Regions from separate parts of the Streptomyces sp. NPDC058373 genome, predicted to be linked through region 2. Evidence: predicted binding sites of a transcription regulator. Region 2 holds the regulator's gene; the other holds the start of a gene.
The links. Region 2 encodes HspR, which represses chaperone genes until heat shock. Its sites were predicted from a motif close to TTGAGNNNNNNNNNCTCAA; they were not measured.

Region 1 (14,405 bases), on a different contig from region 2:
GTGCGCCACGAACTGCGTGATCAGCAGCGTGGCGATCATCGAGAAGACGGTGATGAACCGCAGCTCCGTGTCGGTGCGCACGGCGACCATCAGCAGGCCCGTGGTGATCAGCACGGAGATGACGACCAGCGCGCCGAGCTTCGTCTTCACGGAGAAGGGCCGGTACCCGCCCTGGGGGGCCGCTGGGCCACTCATGGCGTCGGCGTCTCCAGGGCGTAGCCGACACCGTGCACCGTGCGGATGCGCTCCGCGCCGATCTTCCGCCGCAGCGCCTTGATGTGGCTGTCGACCGTCCGCGTGCCGGAGGCGTCGGCCCAGTCCCACACCTCCGCGAGCAGCTGCTCGCGGGAGAGGACGGCGCGCGGGGTGTTGGCCAGGCAGACCAGCAGGTCGAACTCGGTCGGCGTCAGGTGGACGTCCTCGGCCTGGACCCGCACCCGGCGCTGGGCGTGGTCGATCTCCAGTTCGCCCAGCCGCAGGATGCCGCTGCGGGGCGTGGCCGCGGCGAGCGCCGCCCGCTCGACGCGGCGCAGCAGGACGTGGACCCGGGCCGCCAGCTCCCGCATGGAGAACGGCTTGGTCATGTAGTCGTCCGCGCCGACGCCGAGCCCGACCAGCATGTCGGTCTCGTCGTCCCGCGCCGTGAGCATCATCACCGGCACCGGACGCTGGGCCTGGACTCTGCGGCAGACCTCCAGGCCGTCGAAGCCGGGCAGCATGATGTCGAGAATCAGCAGATCGGGCTGCCACGCCTCGGCGGTGTCGACCGCCGCGGGTCCGTCCGTCGCCGTCTGCACGAGGAAGCCCTCGGCCCGCAGTCGGGCGGAAATGGCTTCGACGATCGTGGTGTCGTCCTCGACCACCAGCACCCGGCGCTGTGCACCCGGCGTCGCCGCCGAATTGCCGTTGTGGGAGGTCTGTGTGTGCTCCATCGCCCGCCCCTGGAAGTGCGCCTGGTTGGTATGCCGGACCTCATGGGGAGATCCGGGGGATGGTGAGCAGCGTAAGGGCTGGACGGGGCTGGGGGCTACGCGGCCTTGACGGCGAGGTGCACAACGTCCGGGACGCCCCGGGCAACGGGGATTTCTTCGGTACGGACCGCCCGGAATCCGCATTTACGCAACGTTCTTTCGAAAACGGAGGACGGCTGGGCGGACCAGACGGCGAGCACGCCGCCGCCGGTCAGCCGCGCCGCGCAGGCCGCCAGACCGGTCGGCGCGTACAGCCCGTCGTTGTCCTCGGTCACCGTCCAGTCGGGCCCGTTGTCGATGTCGAGGCAGAGCGCGTCGTACGTCGCGGAGGTGGTGCGCAGGTGCGCCAGCAGGTCGGCGCGGACCACCTCGGTGCGCGGGTCGGCGAGGGCCGCACCGGAGATGCGGGCCAGCGGAGGCCGCTCTCCCGCGGTGTGCCAGTCGATGACGGCGGGCTCCCGCTCCACCACGGTGATCCGCCCCCACGCCGGGTCGGCCGCCGCGTGCGCCAGCGAGAAGCCGACGCCCAGCCCGCCGATGAGCACCCGCGGTGCGTCCCGTCCGTCCAGGGCGTCCCGCGCGGCGTCGACCAGCAGCCGCTCGGAGCGCCCGTCGGAGGTGTCCATCAGGAACGTCCCGTTGGCGATGATCTGGAGCAGCCCGCGATGCCGCCGCAGCACCACCTCCCCGTACGGGCCCTCCCGGCGGTCCAGCACCTCGGGCGCGGCGTCCTCGGCGCCGAAGGGGGCGGGGTGCGGGGCGGGCATGTCGGGGACCTCCGGGTGCGGGTCGGGCGGACGCGGGATGCGCGGTGGCGGCCCCATCCTGGCCGGGGCGCGGCCGGGCGGACAAGCGGATCGGTCGAGCGCCACCCCGGCGAGGTGCCGCCCGGCACGGGAGGACCGGCCGCCCGCCGCGCCGGGACCTTGCCGCGGCCGGGCCTCACCCCACTGCCGTCCGCTCCGCCCGCGGCCCGCGCACCAGCCACACCGCGACCCCGGCGGCCCCCACCGCCAGCGCCGCCGCCCAGGCCCATGGCGCCCCCGCCTCGGCCGCGGGCCAGGCCGGCACGTCGTACCGGCGGCCGTGCGCGGGCGGCGCCGCCAGCCACACCGCCGCCGCGTGGGCCACGCCGAGCAGCCCGCCGAGCGGAGCCCCGGCCACGACCGAGGCGCCGGCGGCCAGCCCGGCCGCGCCGACCGCGTTCCGCACGGTCACCGCCGCGTCGGCGCCCGGGGCGCACGCCACCAGGACGGTGGTCGGCACGGAAAGCGCCAGCAGCGGCCAGAGCCGCAGCCACCAGCGGGCCCGGACCGTGCCCGCCTCGACCTCCGGGCCGCGCGAGGCCGAGGCGCCGACGGCGAGCGCGGCCGCCAGCGCCGGGGCGAGGGCGGCGAGCGGGGCCCTGTCCGGGTCGCCGATGCCGACGGTCGCGCCGCCGGTCCACCAGACGGCGGCGACGAGCAGGGCGAGGCAGGCGGCGGCGGGGGCGAGTCCGTGGAGGCGGGCGTGGAGCAGGGGCGGGGCGGTTCCCGGGAGGGTTGTCATCAGAGGTCTGGTCCAATCTGGGCTCGGCGATCTCCGGGGAGGCGCTCGGGGTGGCGGTGCGGGGGGCGCCGCCCTCCCCTCGCGGGGCGGCGTTCCCCGCACGGTCAGAGGGTCGGCAGGGCCGAGGAGTCGCACCGCTGGGCGGCGGACAGGTACGCACCGAGCCAGGCGGCGCGCTCGGCCTCGGGCAGGGCCCGGAGCCGGTCGAGCTTCTTGAGCGCGGTACGGGTCCTGGCGACCTCTTCGGTACGGCCGTACCGGTTGGCCCGTTCCAGTGCGGCGGCCGGATCGGTCAGGTTCCGCTGATGGGCCGGGGCGAGGTGGCTCCACACCACCTCCTCCAGCTCGCCGCCGACGGGCTCGGGGCAGTCCGGGGAGAGCAGCGCGGCCGTCGCCTCCCACGCGAACACGGCGTGGTCGGTCAGCTCGCCGCGCACCACGGTGCGGCCGAGCGGGGTGAACATCGGCAGCTGGACCTCCCCGGAGCCCCGCCGGACGCGGTGGCCCCGCCGGTCCTCCACGAACCGCTCGGGCAGGCCCGGCGCTCCCGCCAGCCGCTCCCGCAGCCCCGCCAGCGCCTCCCCGGCCGGGGCGAGCATGTTCCGGTGGCGTTCGGTCACGCAGATCCGCGGCGCCCCGCCGTCGCAGACCAGGCGCTGGGCGCGGGGGTCGGTGCGCCATGCGTCGCCACCGGTCTGGACCAGTACCGTCCCGGCGAGGGCGGCCGCCACCAGCGGAGCCAGTGCGAGGAGCTTGCGCCGCGCCGTGTGGCCGGTCAGCGCCGTCAGGGCGAGGCCGCCGGTCCACACCGCGATCACGGGGGCCAGCCACAACGCGGGCACGTCCTCGCTCAGGCCCGGCTGCCGCGCCGGGGTGAGCCAGGTCAGCGGAGTCCCGACGTACGTGGAGATCGAGAAGAGCACGTAGCAGGCGAGCGCCACCAGCAGTCCGGCGCCCCGCCACCGCACCACGCGCCCGACCACGAAGCCGACCGCCGTGAGCCCGGCCAGCAGCACGGTGTCCGCCGCGTGCAGCAGCCCGTGCCCCCCGGGTGGGCCCGCCGCCCATGGAGTACGGCCACGTCGCCAGGTACACCCCGGCCGCGCCCACGAGCTGGGCCGCCACCACGCAGACCACCAGCGGACCCAGCGCCGCGAGCGTCCGGGCCGGGCGCCCGCGCACCGCCTGCCGCAGCAGGTCACCGGTGCCCCGGCGGGCCTCCCGGCCGCCCTGCAGGCAGCCGGCGGCGGCCACCAGCGGGCCGAGGACCAGCATGGTCGTCCACCGCAGCAGGCCGTGGGTCCCGGCCCAGTCGCCCTGCCACTCGGCCGCCTTCGCCCCCATCGTCACGGCACTCGTCAGCAGCACCGCGACCCCGGCCCAGGGCGCGATCCCGCGCCGCAGTTCGCTGCGCCAGGGGTGCGGTGCCGCCCCGGTGTGCGGCGCGGCCGGTGCCGGACGGGCCGTCGTGGGCGCGCTCATCGCACACCCCCGGCGGAGCGGTGGTCGCGCAGGGCCAGCGTGTAGCCGCGCTCCAGCGCGTTGCCGCCCAGTTCCTCCGGTGCCTTGGTGCCCTTGCGGGCCAGACCCGAGGGGGTGTCGCGCAGGGCGACCCGGCCCGCGTCGAGCAGGGTGACCGTGGAGCAGGCGTCGGCCACGTCCTCCACCAGGTGGGTGGAGACCAGCACCGTCGCCTCGTCGGCCAGCGAGCGCAGCAGCGCCCGGAATCCGACGCGCTGCTCGGGGTCGAGCCCGGCCGTGGGTTCGTCCAGCAGCAGCACCGCCGGATCGTTGACCAGGGCCTGGGCGATCCCGGCCCGCCGCACCATGCCGCCGGAGAGCCGCTTCAGCGGGGTCTCCGCGCTCGCGGTGAGCCCCACCCGGTCCAGCGCGCCTTCCACCGCCCGCGGCGCGGAGGCCGCCGGGACCTCCTTGAGCCACGCCATGTAGGAGACGAACTCCCGCACGGTGAACCCGGGGTAGTGGCCGAAGTGCTGCGGCAGGTAGCCGAGCCGCCGCCGCACCTCGGTGCGTCCGGCGCGCCCCGCCAGGTCGTGGCCGAGTATCTCCACCCGGCCCACCGCGGGCCCGGCGGCGGTTGCCAGCACCCGGATCAGCGAGGTCTTCCCGGCGCCGTTCGGCCCGAGCAACCCGTGGACACCGGTGGTGAACTCGAGGTCCACCCCGTCCAGGGCGGCGCTCCCGCGGTGGCGGACGCGCAGCCCGTCCACCCGGATCGTGGTCGCGTTCACGCGGTCTCCAGTCGGTCGAAGGAATGGCGGCGCACGGCGAGCAGCGCGGCACAGCACACGGCCGCGCCGGCCCAGCCGGCCTGCGCGGCGGGGGAGGAGAACCAGGGGGCGAGACTCTGGGCGAGGAGTTCCGCGGGGAGCGCGCCGTACCGCACCGCCACCGGTGCCAGCACGCCGAGTGACCAGAGGCCGCCGACCACCGCCACCGCGTTCCGGCACCCCAGGTACGACCCGAGGGCCAGCGCGCCGAGCGTCAGCGCCAGCGCCGGGAGCAGCCACGCCGCCGGTCCGGGCCCGCCCGCCACCGGTGGCAGCAGCGCCCCGGCCACGGTCAGCGGCGGTACGCAGACCGCGAGCACGGCGCCCCCGCGCACCAGCAGCAGCCGGAGCCCGCCGCCGGGCGAGGTCGCCACCAGCTCGTGCAGCGGATCGGTGTGCGGCCCGTACGACAGGGCCACCCCGGCCAGCGGCAGCAGTGGCGCCACCAGCAGCAGGGCGGGCCGCACGCCGGGGAACGCGCCGCCGTGCGCCAGGAGCAGCGCCACCAGCGCCCCCGCCCCGGCCGGCGCGCGGGGCCGGTGGCGGCGGCAGCGCCTGCTCAGCCGCGCCTGGAGCCACCCCGCGTGCCGGTCGTAGAGCCTGGCCAGGGCGGCCGAGTCGCCCGCGGCGACGGCGCGCAGCAGGGCCGCGTCGTTCTCCTCCGGTGCCCCCAGGGGGCGGAACAGTCTCACGTCCCCTCTATCGACGGGTGGGGCGCGTGTGGTTCACGGCGGTTCGCGGCGACGGCTCCGGCGGGGCCTCCGACCTGGCGACGTTGCATGAGCATGCGTTCTGTTGCATAGTCTTGCTATGTCCAAAGTCCTGACCTCCCTCCCCACCGGCGAGCGCGTCGGCATCGCCTTCTCCGGCGGGCTCGACACCTCGGTCGCCGTCGCCTGGATGCGCGACAAGGGCGCCGTCCCCTGCACGTACACCGCCGACATCGGCCAGTACGACGAGCCCGACATCGCCTCCGTGCCCGGCCGTGCCACCGCCTACGGCGCCGAGATCACCCGTCTCGTCGACTGCCGTGCCGCGCTGGTCGAGGAAGGGCTGGCGGCTCTGGCCTGCGGCGCGTTCCACATCCGCTCGGGTGGGCGGCCGTACTTCAACACCACGCCGCTGGGCCGCGCGGTCACCGGCACGCTGCTGGTGCGGGCGATGCTGGAGGACGGGGTCCAGATCTGGGGCGACGGCTCCACCTTCAAGGGCAACGACATCGAGCGGTTCTACCGCTACGGTCTCCTCGCCAACCCGCACCTGCGGATCTACAAGCCCTGGCTCGACGCGGACTTCGTCTCCGAGCTCGGCGGCCGCAAGGAGATGTCGGAGTGGCTGCTCGCCCACGGGCTGCCCTACCGGGACTCGACCGAGAAGGCGTACTCCACCGACGCCAACATCTGGGGCGCCACCCACGAGGCCAAGACACTGGAGCACCTGGACACCGGGATCGAGACGGTCGACCCGATCATGGGCGTGAAGTTCTGGGACCCCGAGGTCCAGATCGACACCGAGGACGTGACGATCGGCTTCGAGCAGGGCCGCCCGGTCACCATCAACGGCAAGGAGTTCGCCTCCGCCGTCGACCTCGTCATGGAGGCCAACGCGATCGGCGGCCGCCACGGTCTCGGCATGTCCGACCAGATCGAGAACCGGGTCATCGAGGCCAAGAGCCGCGGCATCTACGAGGCCCCGGCCATGGCGCTGCTGCACATCGCCTACGAGCGCCTGGTCAACGCCATCCACAACGAGGACACCGTCGCCGCCTACCACAACGAGGGCCGCCGCCTCGGCCGGCTGCTCTACGAGGGCCGCTGGCTGGACCCGCAGGCGCTGATGATCCGCGAGTCGCTCCAGCGCTGGGTCGGCTCGGCCGTCACCGGCGAGGTCACCGTGCGGCTGCGGCGCGGCGAGGACTACTCGGTCCTCGACACCCAGGGCCCGGCGCTCAGCTACCACCCGGACAAGCTCTCCATGGAGCGCACCGAGGACTCGGCCTTCGGCCCCGTCGACCGCATCGGCCAGCTCACCATGCGGAACCTGGACATCGCCGACTCCCGCTCCCGCCTGGAGCAGTACGCGGGCATCGGCATCGTCGGCACCGAGCACCCCACGCTGATCGGCGCCGCCCAGGCCGCGTCGACCGGCCTGATCGGCGCCATGGACCAGGGCGGCGCCGAGGCCATCGCCTCACGCGGCGAGACCACCGAGGAGACGGCGCTCGACCGCGCCGCCATCGAGTCCGGCACGGACTGACCCCGGCGCGTACGCACCGCCGCCCGGCGGGCTCGGCCACCACGGCCGGGCCCGCCGTCGCGCGTCACCCCTCGCCGTCGGCGGCCTCCCCCGCGATCCGCTCGGCCACGGCCCGCCGCAGCCCCGGGTCGAGCCGCTCCCCGGTCAGCGACTCGTACAGCCACAGCCCGTCGGCGGCGAGCCGGGCCACGAACCGGTCGAGCGCGACCGGGTCCGCCGAACCCGCCGCGGGCGGCGCCCACCGCTCCAGGACCGCGTCCCACGAGGCGGCGTGCTCGGGGGTGGTCGACCCTTCGAGCATGAAGAGCAGCTCGGCCCGGGTCGCGCTCTGCGTGGTGACCCGCGCGTACGCCGCCAGCCGCTCGGCGGCGGTCGCCTCGGCGGCCGGTTTCCCCGCGGCCGCCGCCATGTCCGCCTCCCACCGGTCGGCCAGGTGCTGGTGGATCGCCCGGACCAGCTCCTCGCGGGTCGCGAAGTGGTACAGCAGCCCGCCCTTGGTCAGCCCCGACTCGGCGGCCACCGACTCGAAGGTGACGCTCTTGACCCCCTCGCGCTGGACGAGGCGGGCGGCCGCGTCGAGGATCTGGGTCCGCTTGCTGGTGCGCATGGTGCTCCCGGGCCGTGAGGGTGAGGGTCAGGGGGACACGGGGCCGGTCAGTGCCGAGCCCGGGCCGTGGCGGCGTAGCAGCACGCCGGTGGCGACCGTACCGACCGCCAGCACCCCGGCCACCACCAGCATCACCGCCCCGTACGCCCCGTCGAACGCCCTTGAGGCGGCGGCGATCAGCGAAGCGTCGGACCGCGCGCCCTCCCCGGCCAGCGCCAGCGCGGCGTCCAGGCTGTCGCGCGCGCCCTCCGGAGCGCCGGCGGGCAGCTGGAGCGTCGCCGAGTAGACGGCGGTCAGCAGACTCCCGAGCAGCGCCACCGCGACCAGGCTGCCGAACTCGTACGACACCTCCTCGACCGAGGAGGCCATTCCCGCCCGGCGGGCCGGGACGTTGCCCATGATCGCGCTGGAGGCGACGGACATGGCCGCGCCCAGACCGGCGCCGGTGACCAGCAGCCCGGTGACGAGCAGGGCCATGCTGGTGTCGAAGTGGAGCAGGACCAGCACGGCGCCGACCGTGCTGAGGGCGAGCCCGCCCGCGACGATCGGCAGCAGGCCGACCCGGTGCAGAGTGGCGCCCCCGGCCACGGCGGTCGGCAGCGCGCCCAGCGCGACGGCGGCGACGAGGACACCGGCGCGCAGCGGCGTGAACCCCTCCACCAGCTGGAAGCGCTGGGTGGTGATCAACTGGACGCCCGCGATGGCGAACATGGAGAACCCGGCGGCCAGCACTCCGGCGAGGAAGGCCCGGTTCCGGAAGATCGCGAAGTCGAGCAGCGGATCCGGCAGGCGGCGCTGCCGCCGGGTGAAGGCCCACCCGCCGACGGCGGCCGCCAGCAGGGCGACGGCGGCGGCCACGAGCGAGGGGGACGCCTTCGCCGTCTCCTTGATCGCGACGACCAGGCCGACCAGCGCGACCAGCGCCAGCAGCGACGACGGCAGGTCCCAGTGCTTGCCCGGGTCCGCGCCGCCCGCGGGCGCAAGCACCAGCGTGGCGATGAGCGCCACCACGACCACGGGGACGTTGACCAGGAAGACCGATCCCCACCAGAAGCTCTGGAGGAGCACCCCGCTGACGATCGGCCCCAGTGCGCTGCCCACGATCGCCAGGCTGCCCCAGACGGCGATGGCGACGTTCCGCTCCCGCTCGTCGGCGAAGGTGACGCGGATCAGGGCCAGCGTGGCGGGCATCATCGCCGCCGCGCCGACCGCCAGGAAGGCCCGCGCCGCGATCAGCGCCTCCGGCGCCGGGGAAAGGGCGGCGGCCAGCGAGGCCGCCCCGAAGACCACCAGCCCGATCAGGAACATCCGCCGGTGCCCCACCCGGTCGCCCAGCGTCCCGCTGCCCAGCAGCAGCCCCGCCATGACCACCGGATAGGCGTTGATGATCCACAGGCTCTGCGCGCTGCTCGCCCCCAGCTCCTCCACCAGCGTCGGCAGCGCCGCGTACAGGATCGAGTTGTCCAGCGTGATGAGCAGCAGCCCCGCACTCACCACCGCCAGCAGCAGCCACCGCCGCCGCGCACTCAGCACCATCCCGCACCCGCACCCTTCCGCCGACCCGTCCGCCGAGCGGCGTAACTGTACCGTACGGAAGGTACAGTTACGGCGCCCGGTGCGGGTCCGTTGAGGCTCTGACCTGCGACGATCCCTCGTTCTGCGACTTCAGGCGAGCTCGTGCACCCCTCCGGCGGCGCGCCCTCCGGCCGACAGGAATCCATCCGGGCCCCGTGCTGTTGCCCCGAGTGAGGCCGGCCCTCGAACGGGGGCCTCGGTCGGCATTGATCCCCGTTCGCCCACAGCGAACGCCCTTGGGGGAACATCCCGGAGCGCAGAAGCATTGAGTCGGTATAGCTCAACTTGACTGCCGAAGGGGAGATCATGGCTGCTGAGTCCCAGGCCTTCACACCGCTGACTCTTCCGGTGCTGCCGCTCGATGACGAAGTGGTGCTGCCCGGGATGGTCGTGCCACTGGACCTCAACGAAACCGATGTACGGGCCGCCGTCGAAGCCGCGCAGGCCGCGGCCGGGCCCGACGGGGGCAAGCCGCAGGTGCTGCTCGTCCCGCGCGTCGACGGCACGTACGCCGCGGTCGGCGTCCTCGCCACCGTGGAGCAGGTCGGGCGCCTGTCCGACGGAGACCCGGGCGCGCTGGTGCGCGGCCGGAGCCGGGTGCGGATCGGCGCCGGGACGACCGGTCCCGGTGCCGCGCTCTGGGTCGAGGGGACGCCCGTCGAGGAGTCCGTGCCCTCGCCGCTGCCCGGCTCGGTGACCGAGCTGATGACGGCGTACAAGGCGCTGGCCGCCTCCTGGCTGCAGAAGCGCGGCGCCTGGCAGGTGGTCGACCGCATCCAGCAGATCGACACGCCGGGCACGCTGGCGGACAACTCCGGGTACTCGCCCTTCCTGACCACCGCGCAGAAGGTGGCCCTGCTGGAGACCGGCGACCCGGTCGCCCGGCTGAAGCTCGCCACCGAGCACCTCAGCGAGCACCTCGCCGAGCAGGACGTGGCCGAGACCATCGCCAAGGACGTCCAGGAGGGCGTCGACAAGCAGCAGCGTGAGTTCCTGCTCCGCCGCCAGCTCGACGCCGTCCGCAAGGAACTCCGCGAGCTGAACGGCGAGGGCGAGGAGGACGAGAGCGACGACTACCGCGCCCGCGTCGAGGCCGCCGACCTCCCCGAGAAGGTCCGCGAGGCCGCCCTCAAGGAGGTCGAGAAGCTGGAGCGGGCCTCCGACCAGAGCCCCGAAGGCTCCTGGATCCGCACCTGGCTCGACACCGTCCTCGAACTGCCCTGGAGCGAGCGCACCGAGGACGCGTACGACATCCCCGGCGCGCAGGCCGTGCTCGACGCCGAGCACGCGGGTCTTGAGGACGTGAAGGAGCGCATCACCGAGTACCTCGCCGTACGCAAGCGCCGTGCCGACCGCGGCCTCGGCGTCGTCGGCGGGCGGCGCGGCGGTGCCGTGCTGGCCCTCGTCGGCCCGCCCGGCGTCGGCAAGACCTCGCTCGGCGAGAGCGTCGCCCACGCGATGGGCCGCAAGTTCGTCCGGGTCGCCCTCGGCGGCGTGCGTGACGAGGCGGAGATCCGGGGCCACCGGCGGACCTACGTCGGCGCGCTCCCCGGCCGCATCGTGCGGGCGATCAAGGAGGCCGGGTCGATGAACCCGGTGGTCCTGCTCGACGAGATCGACAAGGTCGGCTCCGACTTCCGGGGCGACCCGGCGGCGGCGCTGCTGGAGGTCCTCGACCCCGCGCAGAACCACACCTTCCGCGACCACTACCTGGAGGTCGAGCTCGACCTCAGCGACGTGGTCTTCCTCGCCACCGCCAACGTCCTCGAATCCATCCCCGAGGCGCTCCTGGACCGCATGGAACTGGTCCGCCTCGACGGCTACACCGAGGACGAGAAGGTCGTCATCGCCCGCGACCACCTGCTCCCGCGCCAGCTGGAGCGGGCGGGCCTGGAGCCCGGCGAGGTGGAACTGGCCGACTCGGCGCTGCGCAAGCTCGCCGGCGAGTACACCCGTGAGGCCGGTGTGCGGAACCTGGAGCGTTCCGTGGCCCGGCTGCTGCGCAAGGTCGCGGCCCAGCACGAACTGCGGGAGCGGGAGCTTCCGTTCACCGTGACCGACGCCGACCTGCGCGGCCTGATCGGCCGGCCGCACCACGTGCCGGAGTCCGCCCAGGACCCGTCCGAGCGCCGCACGTCGGTGCCGGGCGTGGCCACCGGGCTCGCGGTGACCGGCGCGGGTGGTGACGTGCTCTACGTCGAGGCGTCGCTGGCCGACCCGGAGACCGGCGCGTCCGGACTGACCCTGACCGGTCAGCTCGGTGACGTCATGAAGGAGTCGGCGCAGATCGCGCTGAGCTTCCTCCGCTCGCACGGCGCCGAACTGGAGCTGCCCGTCGCGGACCTGAAGGACCGGGGCGCGCACATCCACTTCCCGGCCGGAGCGGTCCCGAAGGACGGGCCGAGCGCGGGTGTCACCATGACCACCGCTCTCGCCTCGCTCCTCTCCGGACGGCTGGTCCGCACCGACGTGGCGATGACCGGCGAGGTCTCGCTGACCGGCCGGGTGCTGCCGATCGGCGGCGTCAAGCAGAAGCTGCTGGCGGCGCACCGCGCGGGGATCACCACCGTGGTCATCCCCAAGCGGAACGAGGCCGACCTGGACGACGTCCCCGCCGAGATCCTCGAAGGGCTCGACGTCCACCCGGTGAGCGACGTCCGGCAGGTGCTGGAGATCGCGCTCACCCCGGCCGGAGTGGCGGTTCCGGTCGCCGCCTGACCGGACGGGCCGCCCCACGGCCCGCCCGCACGGAAGCCCGGGCCGGGCCCCTCCCCGAGGGGCCCGGCCCGGGCTTCGTCCTGCGCGGCGCCCGCGCGGCCGGGCCCACGGTGACCAGCAGGGAGAGGGCGGCGAGGAGGACCCCGGCCGCGGTGAGGCGGGAGCGGGCACGGCGGGCTCCGGATCTGGGGACGGGCGTGACGGGCCTCCATGGACGCGGGGGGAGAGGTGCTGTGGCGTGTGCATGCCGCACGAAAGCTACGCACGTGGAAGGGGGCCGAGGGGCCGCCGGTGGTCTACTCCTGCGGAGAACTGCGCCAAGCTGGAGGGAGCCGGCCCCGGCGCGGGGAATCTTTCAGAGACGGAAATCGGTACATGGGTGTTGACGACGGCTCCCCCGGCGAGGCGGACGCGGAATTCCTGGCCCTGGAGCGCGAACTCTCCCTGCTCTTCCGGCGGGCCCGGGCCGGACAGGCGGAGCTGGCACGGGCGGTCCACCCCCAACTGGAGCCCGCCGCCTACGGACTCCTCGTACGCCTCATCGAGGGCGGGCCCCAGCGGGCCACCGACCTCGCCGCCTACATGGGCGTCGGGAAGGCCACCATCAGCCGACAGCTCGGGGGGCTGGAGGAACTCGGCCTCATCGACCGGGCGGTCGACCCCGGGGACCGGCGCGCGTCCCTCTTGCGGGTGACGCCGCTCGGCGCCGAGCGGGTGGCGGCGGTGAGCGCTGCGCGGCGGGGGGTCTATGTGCGGAGGCTTGCCGATTGGGATCGGCGGGATGTGGGGGAGCTTGCCCGGCTTCTCCGTCAGCTCAACGGGGTGCTGACGGAGGGCAAGTAGGTGTATTGATCACGAGCGTTGTCGACGCCGACCGGGCTCCGGGGGTGGCCTCAAGCGCCGGCCGGGCTGGATTCGTGGTGCGTCCGGGAGTCGTCACGGCCGACGGGTCTGTCGGCATCCGTCACAGATGGCCTCAAGCGCCGACCGGGCTGAGAGGTGGTCGGCCGGGCTGAGAGGTGGTCGGTTGGGCCGGGAGCTGCCGGTACCGCGCCGCAGTCGAGATTCGACCGCACCCCTTGCAGCCCGGCCGGCGGTTGGGGCCGCAGTTGAGCCTGGCCGGCGTTTGAGGCCATCTTGTGCAGCCCGGCCGGCGTTTGGGGCCACATCGAGGCCGGTCGGCGTTTGAGGCCATCTTGGTCAGCCTGACCGGCGCTTGAGGTCACCCCGCCGTAGCCCGGTTCACAGGGCGATGTGTGCCGCTGTCGCGTCGTCGTGGCGTTTGCCGCGGGGGGAGGGGACGGCGTGTTCGAGGTCGCGGACGGCCTGGAGGAGGTGGGCCGTGCCCTGGGTGCGGATGAGGTCGAGGGTGCCCGCCCAGGTGCCGCCGAAGCGGTCGACCCAGCGGGTCGCGCCGTCGGTGAGCGCGGTCAGGGAGCGCAGCTCCGTCCGGGGCGTGCTCCCGGTGACGGCGAGGCGGGCGACGCCAGGATCGGCCGCGGCCGTGTGAAACCCGCCCTCGGCGTTGCGCAGCGCCTCGACCGCGTCGACGTAGGCCCGTACCGCGGCCTCGCGCTGCGGCAGCGGTGTGTGGTCGGGCAGCGCCCGCACCGCGTCCCGCAGTTCGGGAACGGGTGAGGGAAGCACGTCGAGCCGCGTGTCCTGGACGGGCACGAGCGTCCCGTCGGCCCGCTCCAGCAGCAGCGTGGAGTCGGACAGGACCAGGTGTTCGACCGCCTCGTCCCCCCAACGCGCCAGCACCACCGTCGCCTGAGGCGTCCGGGCGTGAGAAAGGTCACAGGTTGAACTGTGCGCTTCGGCGGTACGCGCGACACCCTCCGCCAGGATCTCCCCGAGCGTCATGTCCCGCCGGGAAACGGACAGTTCGCCCAGCGCCCCGCCGAGCCGCGCGGTGAACCAGTGCACCGAGTGCGTACACCCGTCGTTCCCGGCCGGAGGCGTGACCCCGTCCAGCAGGACGAGGCAACCTCCTTGCCCGTGCGCGGGAAGCGCGACCGAGCAGTAGTCCTCGTTCGGGTGATCCGGGGCCCCGGCTTCCGTGGTCAGGTCGATGTGCACCGGCTCAGTCTGCATGATGGGCTCTGGCTGCGGCAGCATGTGACGGGCGCTCGGCCACGCCGCCGGGTTTTACCTGGAATGATCAACTCCGGCTCTGTGGCGGCGGGGCATCCTGCCAAAGCGGACGGGTAACGTCCAACCGGCGCTCCGCGCACGTCCTCAGCGGGGGAGGGGAAGACTTGCCCGCCAACTCCCGGTCGATGTTCACTCCTTCGGGTGGCCCGGCACACGATGCGCGACCACTGCTCACACGCACTGGGAGGGTCGAGAGCCGTTCCGGAAGGGAGCTCGTGCTGACAGGACGTCACCCGGGCCCTTGGGTAGACGAGTCAAGAATGCGAGCACCGGTGCAGAAGAAGA
Region 2 (14,405 bases):
CGAGAAGGAGGAGCGAGACCCATGACCAGCCCCGCCAACACCACCGCCGCCCATGAACTCGGCCTCGGCACCGTCGGCATCTGGAGCGGCGCGCTCCGGATCTCCGACGGGACGGGGCGGGACGGAGCCATCACCGACGCCGTCGAGGAGATCGAGGCGCTCGGCTACGGGACCATCTGGGTCGGCGGCAGTGCGAGCGTCGCCGACGCCGAGGCGGTCCTCGCCGCCACCCACCACCTACGGGTCGCCACCGGCATCCTCTCCATCTGGGACCACCCGGCCGACCGCGTCGCCGAGGAGGCCTGCGACGCCAACCGCGCCAACGAGGACCGCTTCGTCCTCGGGATCGGCGCCAGCCACCAGGTGCTGGCGCCGGATCAGTACGCCAAGCCGTACACGGCGATGAAGGAGTACCTGACCGCGCTGGACGAGGCACCCAACCCGGTCCCGGCCCGACAGCGGGTGCTGGCGGCGCTCGGGCCGAAGATGCTCCAGCTGTCGAAGGAGCGGGCGGCCGGGGCCCATCCGTACCTCGTGACCGAGGACTACGTCGCCGAGGCGCGTGAGGCTCTCGGGGTCGGGCCGCTGCTGGCGCCCGAGCTCAAGGTGGTGCTCGACGACAACCTCGACCGGGCGCGCGAGACCGCCCGGGCCTACCTCCGCTTCTACCTGGAGCTGCCCAACTACACCGACAACCTGCGGCGGGCCGGGTTCGGAGAGGCCGACTTCGAGGACGGGGGGAGTGACGCGCTGCTGGACGCGGTGGTGGCGTACGGCGGTGCCGAGCGGATTCGGGCGCGGGTGGCTGCCTTTCAGAAGGCGGGGGCTGATCATGTGGCGCTCCAGGTGGTCACTCCTGATCCCATGCGGGATCTGCCCATCGCGGAGTGGCGGGCGCTGGCGGCTGCCCTGGAGCTTCCTGGCTCCGCCGGGTGAGGGCGGGGTGGCCTCAAGCGCCGGCCGGGCTGATCGGTGGCTGGGCTCCGCCTGACGGTGCCGGTCACTGATGGCCTCAGGCGCCGGCCGGGCTGGGGGTTGGCTGGGCGCCGCCTCCGCCTCCCCGTCACTGATGGCCTCAAGCGCCGGCCGGGCTGGGGTTGGCCCGGTGGCCCGGTGGCCCGGTGGCCCGGTGGCCCGGTGGCTGGGTGGTGGTGGGGGGCTGGTGTGTGGGGGAGGGGTGGTTGGATGTTGGTTGGGGTGGGAGGGCAACCGCCTTGCCCCGTACCCTCGTTGCCTGGCACTATCCCGCGTGACCGTTCCGGGTCGGGTCCGGGCGGGATGGTTGCCACCGCTGTTCGGCGGTGGGTGTGGAACGGCCGCGTGACGGCGGCAGCGGCGTCAGCCGCACAGGCGGCGAGGGCCGCCGGGAGCGGGCGTGGCGCGGGCAAGCGCCGAGGCGGCCGTCACCGAGCTGAGCGGTACGAGCTGGTGGCGGCGCCCGTGCCCGACGCCTGCCGCTCGTTCAGGCGCGGGCCGCGCGCAGGGCCGTGCGCAGATACGGGGCCGCCATCAGGAGCGGGGCCCGGGCGCCGGTGTGGCGCAGGCAGTACGTCCACCAGGTACGGGGCGGGAGTTCGGCGGCGCGGCGGCGCAGGGCCTCGCGGACGCCGATGCCGGGTTCCTCGGAGGCGGGCGGCAGGGGCGCGGTGTGGCGTTCGCCGACCGTGCGGGGGGCGACGAAGGCGGGGACGCGGGCGCGGCGGGCGCGCAGACCGTGGTCGAGGTCGCCGAGGGCGTGCCGGAAGGCCCGGTCGAGGTCGCCCGCCCGGTCGCGGGCGGCGCGCGGCAGCAGCACGGCGGCGCCGTCGTAGGTGTCGCAGGGCTCGGTACGGCCGGTCGGCTCGACCAGCGGCAGGCGGTGCGGGCGGCGGGTGCGGCGGCGCCCGGAGTAGGCGAGCGGCGCGGTGCCGGGGCGGGCGCCGGGCACCCGGCCGTCGCGGACGGCGCCGACGACCACGGCGGTGTCGCCGAGCGCCCGGGAGGTGGCCAGGAGGAGGGCGAGCGCCTCGTCGGCGAGGACCACGTCGTCGCGCAGCCAGAACTGATGGGTGAAGGGGGTCGCCCCGGCCGCCCGGCTGTTCCGGCTCGCCATCCTGATCCCCTCCCCCCAGCGGACCTGCGGCCCGGCCCGGTGGACCTCGACCTCGGGATGGGCGGCCCGTACCGCGTCGGCGGTGCCGTCCCGCGACCCCGCGTCGACCAGATGGACGCGCAGGGCCGTACCGGGCGGCAGGGACCGCTGGTCGGCGAGGGCGTCGAGCGCCCGCAGCGTCTGCCGACGCCGGTCACGCGAGGTCATCAGCACCGCCACGACCGGCGCCCGCCGCCGCACGTACGGCGTCCTGGTGGCCTCCTCCAGCGGCACGGCGGCACTGGCGCCCCTGGCGGTACTGGCGGTGCTGGGGGAGGGCTGAGACGACTCCACCCGAAACTCCTCACGCTCACGCATTCACAGACACCCATCCGGACCTACGCCCCGAACACTCCCCACGACCACGCGCCCCAGGCACGCGTCACGGAGACACGCGACGGACACGCGTCACGGACAATTGCCCCATATGGCTCGACTCGCCCCAGTCTCATCCCTCCACCCCGAAAATCCACCGACCGACGCCACCCATCAGCCCGCCCGGCGGCTGAGACCGACAACTGACGGTTACGACCGAAGCAGCGCACGACCGCAGCACCGAAGCGCCCAGCCAATTCCCAGCCCGGCCGGCGCTTGAGGCCATCAGTGACCGGCACGGTCGAAACGGCGCCCAGCCGGCCCCCAGCCCGGCCGGCGTTTGAGGCCATCAGTGACGGGGCGCTGGAGGCGGCGCCCAGCCAACCCAGCCCGGCCGGCGTTTGAGGCCATCAGTGACGGGCAGGTCGAGGCGGCGCCCAGCCAATTCCCAGCCTGGCCGGCGTTTGAGGCCATCAGTGACCGGCACGGTCGAAACGGCGCCCAGCCGACCCCCAGCCTGGCCGGCGTTTGAGGCCATCAGTGACGGGCAGGTCGAAACGGCGCCCAGCCGACCCCCAGCCCGGCCGGCGCCTGAGGCCACCCCACCCGCCCCGTCCGGGGCAACGGGAAAACGCCCCCGCACCCCCAGCCGGGGCGCGGCGAGCCCAGCTCACGCCGCCCCTGACCTGGGAAAACGAGCCACGCAGTGGCTCAGTGCACGGCCAAGCCGAACGAAAGTTGAGCCCAGTCGGCTCAACCGCATTGACGCGCCGCGAAGGCTCGTGCATCCTTGAGTCAGTTCCACTCAAGTAGTTAGCTGGAGGAATTGACATGGCACGTGCGGTCGGCATCGACCTGGGCACGACTAACTCCGTCGTCAGCGTTCTGGAGGGCGGCGAGCCCACCGTGATCACCAACGCCGAGGGCGCCAGGACCACGCCGTCCGTCGTCGCCTTCGCCAAGAACGGTGAGGTGCTCGTCGGCGAGGTCGCGAAGCGTCAGGCAGTGACGAACGTCGACAGGACCATCCGGTCGGTCAAGCGCCACATGGGCACCGACTGGAAGATCGACATCGACAGCAAGAGCTTCAACCCGCAGCAGATGAGCGCCTTCATCCTGCAGAAGCTCAAGCGCGACGCGGAGTCCTACCTGGGCGAGAAGGTCACGGACGCGGTCATCACCGTCCCGGCCTACTTCAACGACTCGGAGCGCCAGGCCACCAAGGAGGCCGGCGAGATCGCGGGCCTCAACGTCCTGCGCATCGTCAACGAGCCCACCGCCGCAGCCCTGGCGTACGGCCTCGACAAGGACGACCAGACGATCCTCGTCTTCGACCTCGGTGGCGGCACCTTCGACGTGTCCCTCCTGGAGATCGGCGACGGCGTCGTCGAGGTGAAGGCCACCAACGGTGACAACCACCTCGGCGGCGACGACTGGGACCAGCGCGTCGTCGACTACCTGGTCAAGCAGTTCCAGTCCGGCCACGGTGTGGACCTCGCCAAGGACAAGATGGCCCTCCAGCGCCTCCGCGAGGCCGCTGAGAAGGCGAAGATCGAGCTGTCCTCGTCCACCGAGACCTCGATCAACCTGCCCTACATCACGGCTTCCGCCGAGGGCCCGCTGCACCTGGACGAGAAGCTCACCCGCGCCCAGTTCCAGCAGCTCACCTCGGACCTGCTGGAGCGCTGCAAGACGCCGTTCCACAACGTCATCAAGGACGCGGGCATCCAGCTCTCCGAGATCGACCACGTCGTTCTCGTCGGTGGCTCCACCCGCATGCCGGCCGTCGCCGAGCTCGTCAAGGAGCTGACCGGCGGCAAGGACGCCAACAAGGGCGTCAACCCGGACGAGGTCGTCGCCATCGGCGCCGCGCTCCAGGCCGGTGTCCTCAAGGGCGAGGTCAAGGACGTCCTGCTCCTCGACGTCACCCCGCTGTCCCTCGGTATCGAGACCAAGGGCGGCATCATGACCAAGCTCATCGAGCGGAACACGACGATCCCGACCAAGCGGTCCGAGATCTTCACCACCGCCGAGGACAACCAGCCCTCCGTGCAGATCCAGGTCTACCAGGGCGAGCGCGAGATCGCGGCGTACAACAAGAAGCTCGGGATGTTCGAGCTGACGGGCCTGCCGCCGGCCCCGCGCGGTGTCCCGCAGATCGAGGTCGCCTTCGACATCGACGCCAACGGCATCATGCACGTGACCGCGAAGGACCTCGGCACGGGCAAGGAGCAGAAGATGACCGTCACCGGCGGCTCCTCGCTGCCGAAGGACGAGGTCAACCGCATGCGCGAGGAGGCCGAGAAGTACGCGGAGGAGGACCACAAGCGCCGCGAGGCCGCCGAGTCCCGCAACCAGGGCGAGCAGCTCGCGTACCAGACCGAGAAGTTCCTCAAGGACAACGAGGACAAGGTCCCCGCTGAGGTCAAGACGGAGGTCGAGGAGGCCGTCACCGAGCTGAAGGAGAAGCTCAAGGGTGAGGACACCGCCGAGATCCGCACCGCCACCGAGAAGGTCGCGGCCGTCTCGCAGAAGCTCGGCCAGGCCATGTACGCCGACGCCCAGGCGGCCGGCGGCGACGCCGGTGCCCAGGAGGGCGCCCCGGGCGGCGAGCAGGCCCAGCAGGGTGACGACGACGTGGTCGACGCCGAGATCGTCGACGACGACAACGACAAGCGCAAGGGTGGTGCCGCGTGACCGAGGAGACTCCCGGATTCGACGAGCAGCACGACGCTGACGTCACCCCCGGCGCCTCCTCGGACGACGCGGCCGAGACCGCCGGGCCCGCCTCCACCGAGGCGGGCCCGGCGGGCGCGGGCGGAGACGCCACGGCCGGTCTGACGGCCCAGCTGGACCAGGCGCGCACGGCCCTCGCCGAGCGCACCGCCGACCTCCAGCGGCTCCAGGCCGAGTACCAGAACTACCGGCGCCGGGTCGAGCGCGACCGGGTCACCGTCAAGGAGGTCGCGGTCGCGGGCATGCTGTCCGAGCTGCTGCCGGTCCTCGACGACATCGGCCGCGCCCGCGAGCACGGCGAGCTGGTCGGCGGCTTCAAGTCGGTCGCCGAGTCGGTGGAGGCGGTCACCGCCAAGCTGGGCCTGGTCCAGTTCGGCAAGGAGGGCGAGCCCTTCGACCCGACCATCCACGAGGCCCTGATGCACAGCTACGCGCCCGACGTCACGGAGACGACGTGCGTCGCGATCCTCCAGCCGGGGTATCGCATCGGCGAGCGCACCATCCGGCCCGCCCGGGTCGCGGTGGCCGAGCCCCAGCCGGGCGCCCAGCAGGCCAAGCCCCAGGCGGACGCCAAGGCCGAGCAGGCCGAGGCCGAGCCGGACGGGGCGAAGCCGGACGAGGAGAACGGTGGCCCGCAGGAGGGCTGAACCGCTCACCGCCGCCGCGGTCACCTTCACCGGTGACCGCGCGGCGGTGACGTCGCAGTGGAAGGAGGGACGTCGCCGATGAGTACCAAGGACTACATCGAGAAGGACTACTACAAGGTCCTCGGCGTCCCCAAGGACGCCACCGACGCCGAGATCAAGAAGGCGTACCGCAAGCTGGCCCGGGAGAACCACCCGGACGCCAACACGGGCAACGTCAGGGCCGAGGAGCGCTTCAAGGAGATCTCCGAGGCCAACGACATCCTCGGCGACCCCAAGAAGCGCAAGGAGTACGACGAGGCGCGCTCCCTCTTCGGGAACGGCGGCTTCCGCCCCGGTCCCGGTGGTGGCGGAGCCGGCGGCGGCAACTTCAACTTCGACCTGGGCGACCTCTTCGGGGGCGGTGCCCCCGGCGGCGGCCAGGGGCAGGGCGGATTCGGCGGCGGCCTCGGGGACGTCTTCGGCGGGCTGTTCAACCGCGGCGGCGCGGGCGCCGGCACGCGGACCCAGCCCCGGCGCGGCCAGGACATCGAGTCCGAGGTGACGCTCAGCTTCACCGAGGCCGTGGACGGCGCGACGGTGCCGCTGAGGATGTCCAGCCAGGCGCCCTGCAAGGCCTGTTCGGGCACGGGCGACAAGAACGGCACGCCCCGCGTCTGCCCGACCTGCGTCGGCACCGGCCAGGTCTCGCGCGGCGGCGGGGGCGGCTTCTCGCTCACCGACCCGTGCGTGGACTGCAAGGGCCGCGGCCTGATCGCCGAGGACCCGTGCGAGGTCTGCAAGGGCTCGGGCCGGGCCAAGTCCTCACGCACCATGCAGGTCCGCATCCCGGCCGGTGTCTCGGACGGGCAGCGGATCCGGCTGCGCGGCAAAGGCAGCCCGGGTGAGCGCGGCGGCCCCGCGGGCGACCTGTACGTGGTGGTGAACGTCGGCAAGCACCCGGTCTTCGGGCGCAAGGGCGACAACCTCACCGTCACGGTGCCGGTCACCCTCACGGAGGCCGCGCTCGGCGGCGAGATCCGCGTACCCACCCTGGGCGGCCCCCCGGTGACGCTGAAGCTGCCGCCGGGCACCCCGGCGGGGCGGACGATGCGGGCCCGCGGCAAGGGCGCCGTCCGCAAGGACGGCACCCGCGGCGATCTGCTGGTCACCGTCGACGTGGCGGTGCCCCAGCACCTGTCCTCCGAGGCCCGCGAGGCCCTGGAGGCGTACCGCAAGGCCACCGCGGACGAGGACCCGCGGGCGGAGCTGTTCAAGGCAGCGAAGGGAGCGTAGGCCGATGGCCATGGACCGGGACGGACGACGCCGCAACCCCTACGAACTGACGGAAGACACCCCGGTGTACGTCATTTCGGTGGCGGCCCAGCTCAGCGGGCTCCACCCGCAGACGTTGCGCCAGTACGACCGTCTCGGCCTGGTGTCGCCCGACCGCACGGCCGGGCGCGGGCGCCGGTACTCGGCCCGCGACATCGAACTGCTCCGCCAGGTGCAGCAGTTGTCGCAGAACGAGGGCATCAACCTCGCCGGTATCAAGCGCATCATCGAACTGGAGAACCAGGTGGCCGCGCTCCAGCAGCGCATCGCCGAGCTCTCCGCCGCCGTGGACGGCGCCGCCGCCCAGATGCGGCAGCGCGAGGCGCAGGTGCACGCTTCCTACCGCCGCGACCTCGTGCGGTACGAGGACGTGCGGCACACCAGCGCGCTGGTGGTGTGGCGGCCGGGGCAGCCGTCGGGCGAGCAGTAGCCGCCTCCCTCACCGGAGGGGCCGGAGGTACGCCGAGAGGCCGGAGAGCACAGTGCTTTCCGGCCTCTTCGGCGTCTTGCGGGCGGTGTCCCGGCGGTCCGGGTCCCGCCTCCCGGGAGCGCTCCCCCGGCCCGGGTCAGTCCGTCTCCTCCAGCAGGCCGGAGTGGGCGATGAGGTAGCCGAGCTGGGTGCGGCTGCCGCTGCCGAGGGTGGCGGCCAGTTTGGCGATGTGGCTGCGGCAGGTGCGGACGTTCATGCCGAGGCGGCGGGCGATGGCGTCGTCCACGTGCCCCTCCACGAGGAGTTTGGCGATGGAGCGCTGGATGCCGGTGACCCCGTCCAGCTCGGGCCGGTAGGTGACGGGCTGCTCGTCCCAGGGGACGGCGTGGTGCCAGAGCTGGTCGAAGACGCCGACGAGGTACTCCACCAGGCCGGGGTGGCGCAGCTGGAGCGCCACCTGCCGGTCGGAGCGGGCCGGGATGAACGCCACCTTGCGGTCGACCACGATCAGCCGGTCGATGATCTCCTCCAGCGTGCGCACCTCGACGTCGGAGCCGACCCGGTCCACGTAGGCGATGGTGGCCGAATGGTGGCGTGCGGTGTGCTGGTAGAGGGTGCGCATCCGGACGCGGCGGTCGAGCAGGGGCGTGACGCGGCGCAGCCCCTCCGCTATGGTTCCCGGCTTGCGGCCGCTCCCGGGCTGCACGGTCAGCAGCTCCTCGGAGCACTCCGACACGACACGGTCGAGCGTGGTGTTGATGAGCCCCAGCCCCTCCAGCACGGTGATGCCGCTGGAGGCGACGGGATTCTGGGCCGCCATGGCGAGGAACGGCGCGAAGGTCTCGGTCAGGCCGATGGCGACCCGCCGGCGCTCCTGGATTTCCTGCTCGATGGGGTGGACGAGGTGGCCGAGCGCTACCGTCGGGGGCAGCGGCCGTAGCCATTCGGTGTCGTCCGGGTCGGCGTGCACCAGTGCCAAGTCGATGAGACAGGGCGCTTGTTCCACCTCGGACCGGGGTATTCGCCCGGTTCGCAGCGCATCCGCGTAGAGCTGTCGACCTGCCTCGCACAGCTCCCGTTGACTGTGAGGATGCCCCGGTGTCAGGTCATCTGTCCCCATATGAACCCCCCTCAGGGTCATGCATTACAGGAACATGATGCCTGTATTCGCTGGTGCGAGCGGTCCTGGTGAGCGATCGTCATGTGCACGGGGGAGGAGGAAATGATTAGAAGAGGTGGAGATCGTCCATGAGCAAGATGGTTCGTGTACTTTGCGCTTTCGCGGTCGCGGCTGCCTTCGGTGCGATCGCCAGTGGCGAGCCCACCTGGGAGAGCGAGCCCGCTTCCTCGGTGCTGGCTGAGCCGACCTGGGAGAGCAACCCGGTGGCGGTCCAGTCGGAGCCCACCTGGGAGTTCGCCCCGACCGGCGAGCCCACTTGGGAGGTCACCCCCGCCAGTGAGCCGACCTGGGAGTTCGCCCCGACGGGCGAGCCCACCTGGGAGGTCACCCCCGCCGGCGAGCCTACCTGGGAGACCGCCCCCGCCGGCGAGCCGACGTGGGAGGACCAGCCCACGGACGTCCAGGCATGAGCATGCCTCCGGACGACCACTCATTCCGGCGCGAGATGGCCGCGGCCTACCGCTCCGGATGGCACTTCATCGACCTGGTCAGTGCTGTCCCTGACGGGGACGAGCCGCTGACGGTGACGCTCTTCGGTGAGCCGATCCTGGTCGTCCGGGACGAGGAGGAAGGGGTCCGCGCCTACCGGGCCCTGCGGCGCCCCCGCGGCGCACCTCAACCCGTGCGCTGTGCCATCAGGTACGGAATGGTCTTCGTCAACCTCGACCAGCGTGACCACCAGCCGGTCGAGACGGAACTTCTCTCAGCCACCCCCCGCAGCGCCTGAGACGCGATCCCCCCGTCGTCACAGATCGCCCAGGCGCTCCCCCCGGCAGCGACGTCACCGTGGACCTGAACACGGTGGCGTCGCTGTCGTTGCAGGGGCCCCCGGTCACGGGAGCCGGTCCGGGCCGGGGCCCAGTCGCCGGGCCTACTCCCCGGCCGTCTCCGGCCAGTTCCCCATCCCCCGGATCAGCGCGATCTCGATGACGACGCGGGCCGGGTTCTCGCGGGGTTCGCGCCCGTACCGGATCGCGTACCGGCGTTCGGCCTCCGCGACGCGCTCCGGGTCCTCGCTGACCGTCGCGATCCCCTCCAGGGTGGCCCAGTGCCGCCCGGCCATCTGGCAGACCGCGGCCCGGGCGCCCTCCGGTCCGGCCGCGCGGACATGGCGGACCTTGGTGGTGGAGCCGCCGGTGATGATCCGCGCCAGCCGCTCGTCCGGGTCGTACGTCACGCCGACCGGGACGACGTGCGGGGTGCCGTCCGGCCGGAGCGTGGTGAGCGTGCAGACATGCCGCTCCCGCCAGAAGTCGAGGAAACCGGCGGGGGGAGCGCTTACGTCGAGAGCCATGGCGGCAGCGTATGACCGGGGGGCGTCCTCGCGCGTCGGCGGAGGACGCCCCCCGGGCGCAGGCGGCGTAGGGGGAGGCTCGTCACTCGCCCCGCGAGCGCGCCTTGACGGCGAGGCTCCGGATCGAGAGGAGGGCGATCAGGGCGAGGGCGATGATGTAGCAGGAGACCGCCATGGAGGTGCCGGTGGCCTCCAGGAGCAGCACCATGACGAAGGGGGCGAGCCCGCCTCCGGCGACGGCTGCGATCTGGTAGCCGAGCGAGGCGCCGGTGTACCTCATCTCCGGGGTGAAGAGCTCGGCGAAGAGGGCGGCCTGGGGGCCGTACATGATGCTGAGGAAGCAGCTGGCCACGAAGGTGCCGACCGCCAGCCAGAGCAGCGAGCCGGTGTCGATCAGCAGGAAGAGTGGGACGGCCCACAGGGCGATCCCGGCGGCGCCGATCGCGTAGATGCGCAGGCGGCCGATGCGGTCGGAGAGGGCGGCGGAGGCCGGTATCAGCACGAGCTGGGTGAGGCTGACGCAGAGGGAGATGGCGAGCACCGGGCCGCGTTCCATGCCCAGTTCGCGGGTGGTGTAGTCGAGGACGCCGGTGATCAGGATGTAGAAGGTCGCGGTGTTGACCGCGAAGGAGCCGCCGGCCAGCAGGACGGTGCCGAGGTGGCCGCGGAGGATGGTGCGCAGCGGGGAGGGCTGCTCGCTCTGCTCCCGCTCGGCCAGCGCCTGCTCGGCCTGGCGGAACTCGGGGGTCTCCTCGACCCGGGTGTGGATGTACCAGGCGAGGCAGAGGACGAGCAGGCCGACCAGGAACGGCACCCGCCAGCCCCAGCTGGTGAACGCCTGGTCCGAGGTGAGTGCCCCGGCCAGCAGGAAGACGCTGTTGGCGGTGACCACGCCGATGGGGACGCCGAGCTGGACGACGCTGCCGTAGATGCCGCGCTTGCCCTCCGGGGCGTACTCGGTGGCCAGCAGCATGGCGCCGCCCCACTGCGCGCCGACCGCGGCGCCCTGGGCGATGCGCAGCAGGACGAGCAGGATCGGGGCGGCGACACCGATCGTCTCGTACGTGGGGAGCAGGCCGATGCCGGTGGTGGCCAGGCCCATCACGGTGAGGGCGAGGACCAGCATCGGCTTGCGGCCCTTCTTGTCGCCGAGCTGGCCCGCGACGATGCCGCCGATGGGGCGGGCCAGGAAGCCGACGGCGAAGGTGGCGAAGGCGGCGAGGACGCCGGCGGTGGGGTTGTCTGCCGGGAAGTACAGGTCGCCGAGGACCAGGGCGGCGGCGATCCCGAAGATGAAGTAGTCGTACCACTCCACGGCCGAGGCGAGCGCCGCGGCGGTCGCGACGCGTCGGCGGTTGGGGGTGGCCGGGGCAGTGGGGGGCACGGGCTGGGCGGAAGCGGGGGTGTCCATGCGTGCACGCTCCGATGGGTGCGAGGGGACGTTCCCGGGAACGTACTGACCGGACGGTATGGGGTCAACGGTCGTGCACGAGGTTCCCGATTCCCGAGGGGGCGAGCGGGGTCCGGGCCGGTCCCGCAGGGCGCCCGGGTGGGGGTGCGGGGCGGTGCGGGCGGCAGGAGGGGCGACCGAATGGGCTTGAGTGGAATAGACTCAACTTTGTGCACGTTGACCCAGTCAGTGCCGGGTCGGGTGCGCGCCCGCGCCGCCCGGCGCGACAGGGCCCGGCGGGGCGGCGCACGATGAGCCACGCACGAGGACGACGGGACGGCGCCCGGCGTACGGGTAGGCGCCGTACGGGCAGGCGGAAGAGGGCCGCCGGGCCCGGTGGCAGGCAGACCGGAGACGTAGAGGACGAGGAGAGGACACGTGGACGCAGAGCTGACCAACAGGAGCCGGGACGCGCTCAACGCGGCGAGCAGCCGGGCGGTCTCCGAGGGGCACCCCGACCTGACACCGGCCCACCTGCTCCTGGCCCTCCTGGAGGGGCAGGACAACGAGAACCTGGTCGACCTCCTGGCCGCCGTCGAGGCCGACCAGGCGGCGATCCGGGCGGGGGCCGAGCGGGTCCTCGCGTCGCTCCCCAGCGTCACCGGCTCGACGGTCGCCCCGCCGCAGCCCAACCGGGACCTGCTGGCGGTCATCGCCGACGCCGGGCGGCGCGCCAAGGACCTGGGCGACGAGTACCTCTCCACCGAGCACCTGCTGATCGGCACCGCCGCGAAGGGCGGCCCGGCCGCCGAGGTGCTGACCGGGCAGGGCGCGGCGCCCGAGAAGCTGCTGGAGGCATTCCAGACCACACGAGGAGGACGCCGGGTGACCACGCCCGACCCCGAGGGTCAGTACAAGGCGCTGGAGAAGTTCGGTACGGACTTCACGGCCGCCGCCCGCGAGGGCAAGCTCGACCCGGTCATCGGCCGGGACCAGGAGATCCGCCGTGTCGTGCAGGTGCTGTCGCGGCGCACCAAGAACAACCCGGTCCTCATCGGCGAGCCCGGTGTCGGCAAGACCGCCGTGGTGGAGGGGCTGGCCCAGCGCATCGTCAAGGGCGACGTGCCCGAGTCGCTGAAGAACAAGCGGCTGGTCTCGCTCGACCTCGGCGCGATGGTCGCGGGCGCCAAGTACCGCGGCGAGTTCGAGGAGCGGCTGAAGACGGTCCTCTCCGAGATCAAGGAGAGCGACGGCCAGATCGTCACCTTCATCGACGAGCTGCACACCGTCGTCGGCGCGGGCGCCGGCGGCGACTCCGCCATGGACGCGGGCAACATGCTCAAGCCCATGCTGGCCCGCGGCGAACTGCGCATGGTCGGCGCCACCACGCTGGACGAGTACCGCGAGCGGATCGAGAAGGACCCGGCGCTGGAGCGCCGCTTCCAGCAGGTGCTGGTGGCCGAGCCGAGCGTCGAGGACTCCATCGCCATCCTGCGCGGCCTCAAGGGCCGGTACGAGGCGCACCACAAGGTGCAGATCGCGGACAGCGCGCTGGTGGCCGCCGCGACCCTCTCCGACCGGTACATCACCTCCCGCTTCCTGCCCGACAAGGCCATCGACCTGGTCGACGAGGCGGCCTCCCGGCTGCGGATGGAGATCGACTCCTCGCCGCTGGAGATCGACGAGCTCCAGCGCTCCGTCGACCGGCTGAAGATGGAGGAGCTGGCGCTCGACAAGGAGACCGACCCGGCCTCCCGCCAGCGGCTGGAGAAGCTCCGCCGCGACCTCGCCGACCGCGAGGAGGAGCTGCGCGGGCTCACTGCCCGCTGGGAGAAGGAGAAGCAGTCCCTCAACCGCGTCGGTGAGCTGAAGGAACGCCTGGACGAACTGCGCGGCCAGGCCGAACGCGCCCAGCGCGACGGCGACTTCGACACCGCCTCCAAGCTGCTCTACGGCGAGATCCCCACCCTGGAGCGGGACCTGGAGGTGGCCTCCGAGGCCGAGGAGGAGGCCGCCAAGGACACCATGGTCAAGGAGGAGGTCGGCCCGGACGACATCGCGGACGTGGTCGGCTCCTGGACCGGCATCCCGGCGGGCCGCCTGCTGGAGGGCGAGACGCAGAAGCTGCTGCGGATGGAGGCCGAGCTGGGCCGCCGCCTGATCGGCCAGAGCGAGGCCGTCCAGGCCGTCTCGGACGCGGTGCGCCGCACCCGGGCCGGGATCGCCGATCCGGACCGGCCGACCGGCTCGTTCCTCTTCCTCGGCCCGACCGGCGTCGGCAAGACCGAGCTGGCCAAGGCGCTCGCCGACTTCCTCTTCGACGACGAGCGGGCCATGATCCGCATCGACATGAGCGAGTACGGCGAGAAGCACTCGGTGGCCCGCCTGGTCGGCGCGCCCCCCGGCTACGTCGGGTACGAGGAGGGCGGCCAGCTCACCGAGGCGGTGCGGCGGCGCCCGTACAGCGTGGTGCTGCTGGACGAGGTGGAGAAGGCCCACCCGGAGGTCTTCGACATCCTGCTCCAGGTGCTGGACGACGGGCGGCTCACCGACGGGCAGGGCCGGACGGTGGACTTCCGCAACACCATCCTGGTGCTGACCAGCAACCTCGGCAGCCAGTACCTGGTCGGCTCCGCGCCCGAGGAGGAGAAGAAGCGGCAGGTCATGGAGGTGGTCCGGGCCTCCTTCAAGCCCGAGTTCCTCAACCGCCTGGACGACCTGGTGGTCTTCTCCGCGCTGGACGAGGGCGAGCTGGCCCGTATCGCCGGGCTCCAGGTCGCGAGCCTCGCCAAGCGGCTCGCCGAACGCCGGCTCACCCTCGACGTGACGCCGGAGGCGCTGGCGTGGCTGGCGAAGGAGGGGTTCGACCCGGCGTACGGCGCCCGGCCGCTGCGCCGCCTGATCCAGACGGCCATCGGCGACCGGCTCGCCAAGGAGATCCTCGCCGGGGAGGTCCGCGACGGCGACACGG

Region 1: a site for HspR is predicted at 9,514-9,532, ahead of lon (endopeptidase La). Genes of this name have one in related genera too.

What each region holds. Positions count from the first base shown of each region.
Region 1 covers NZ_JBHXJE010000007.1:97,322-111,726, reverse strand. The annotation lists gene ACFWMZ_RS07160 (ATP-binding protein) at 1-195, opposite strand, end outside; gene ACFWMZ_RS07155 (response regulator transcription factor) at 192-932, opposite strand; gene ACFWMZ_RS07150 (spermidine synthase) at 1,028-1,738, opposite strand; gene ACFWMZ_RS07145 (hypothetical protein) at 1,914-2,519, opposite strand; gene ACFWMZ_RS07140 (hypothetical protein) at 2,624-3,535, opposite strand; gene ACFWMZ_RS07135 (ATP-binding cassette domain-containing protein) at 3,998-4,771, opposite strand; gene ACFWMZ_RS07130 (hypothetical protein) at 4,768-5,502, opposite strand; gene argG (argininosuccinate synthase) at 5,621-7,066, shown strand; gene ACFWMZ_RS07120 (TetR/AcrR family transcriptional regulator) at 7,131-7,673, opposite strand; gene ACFWMZ_RS07115 (MFS transporter) at 7,701-9,209, opposite strand; gene lon (endopeptidase La) at 9,555-11,966, shown strand; gene ACFWMZ_RS07105 (MarR family winged helix-turn-helix transcriptional regulator) at 12,342-12,809, shown strand; gene ACFWMZ_RS07100 (hypothetical protein) at 13,209-14,060, opposite strand; gene ACFWMZ_RS07095 (nitrate- and nitrite sensing domain-containing protein) at 14,393-14,405, shown strand, end outside.
Region 2 covers NZ_JBHXJE010000044.1:41,620-56,024, forward strand. The annotation lists gene ACFWMZ_RS22585 (TIGR03620 family F420-dependent LLM class oxidoreductase) at 22-936, shown strand; gene ACFWMZ_RS22590 (glycosyltransferase family 2 protein) at 1,463-2,425, opposite strand; gene dnaK (molecular chaperone DnaK) at 3,278-5,143, shown strand; gene grpE (nucleotide exchange factor GrpE) at 5,140-5,829, shown strand; gene dnaJ (molecular chaperone DnaJ) at 5,908-7,101, shown strand; gene ACFWMZ_RS22610 (heat shock protein transcriptional repressor HspR) at 7,112-7,570, shown strand; gene ACFWMZ_RS22615 (helix-turn-helix transcriptional regulator) at 7,707-8,576, opposite strand; gene ACFWMZ_RS22620 (hypothetical protein) at 8,819-9,160, shown strand; gene ACFWMZ_RS22625 ((2Fe-2S)-binding protein) at 9,157-9,477, shown strand; gene ACFWMZ_RS22630 (pyridoxamine 5'-phosphate oxidase family protein) at 9,622-10,044, opposite strand; gene ACFWMZ_RS22635 (MFS transporter) at 10,127-11,455, opposite strand; gene clpB (ATP-dependent chaperone ClpB) at 11,873-14,405, shown strand, end outside.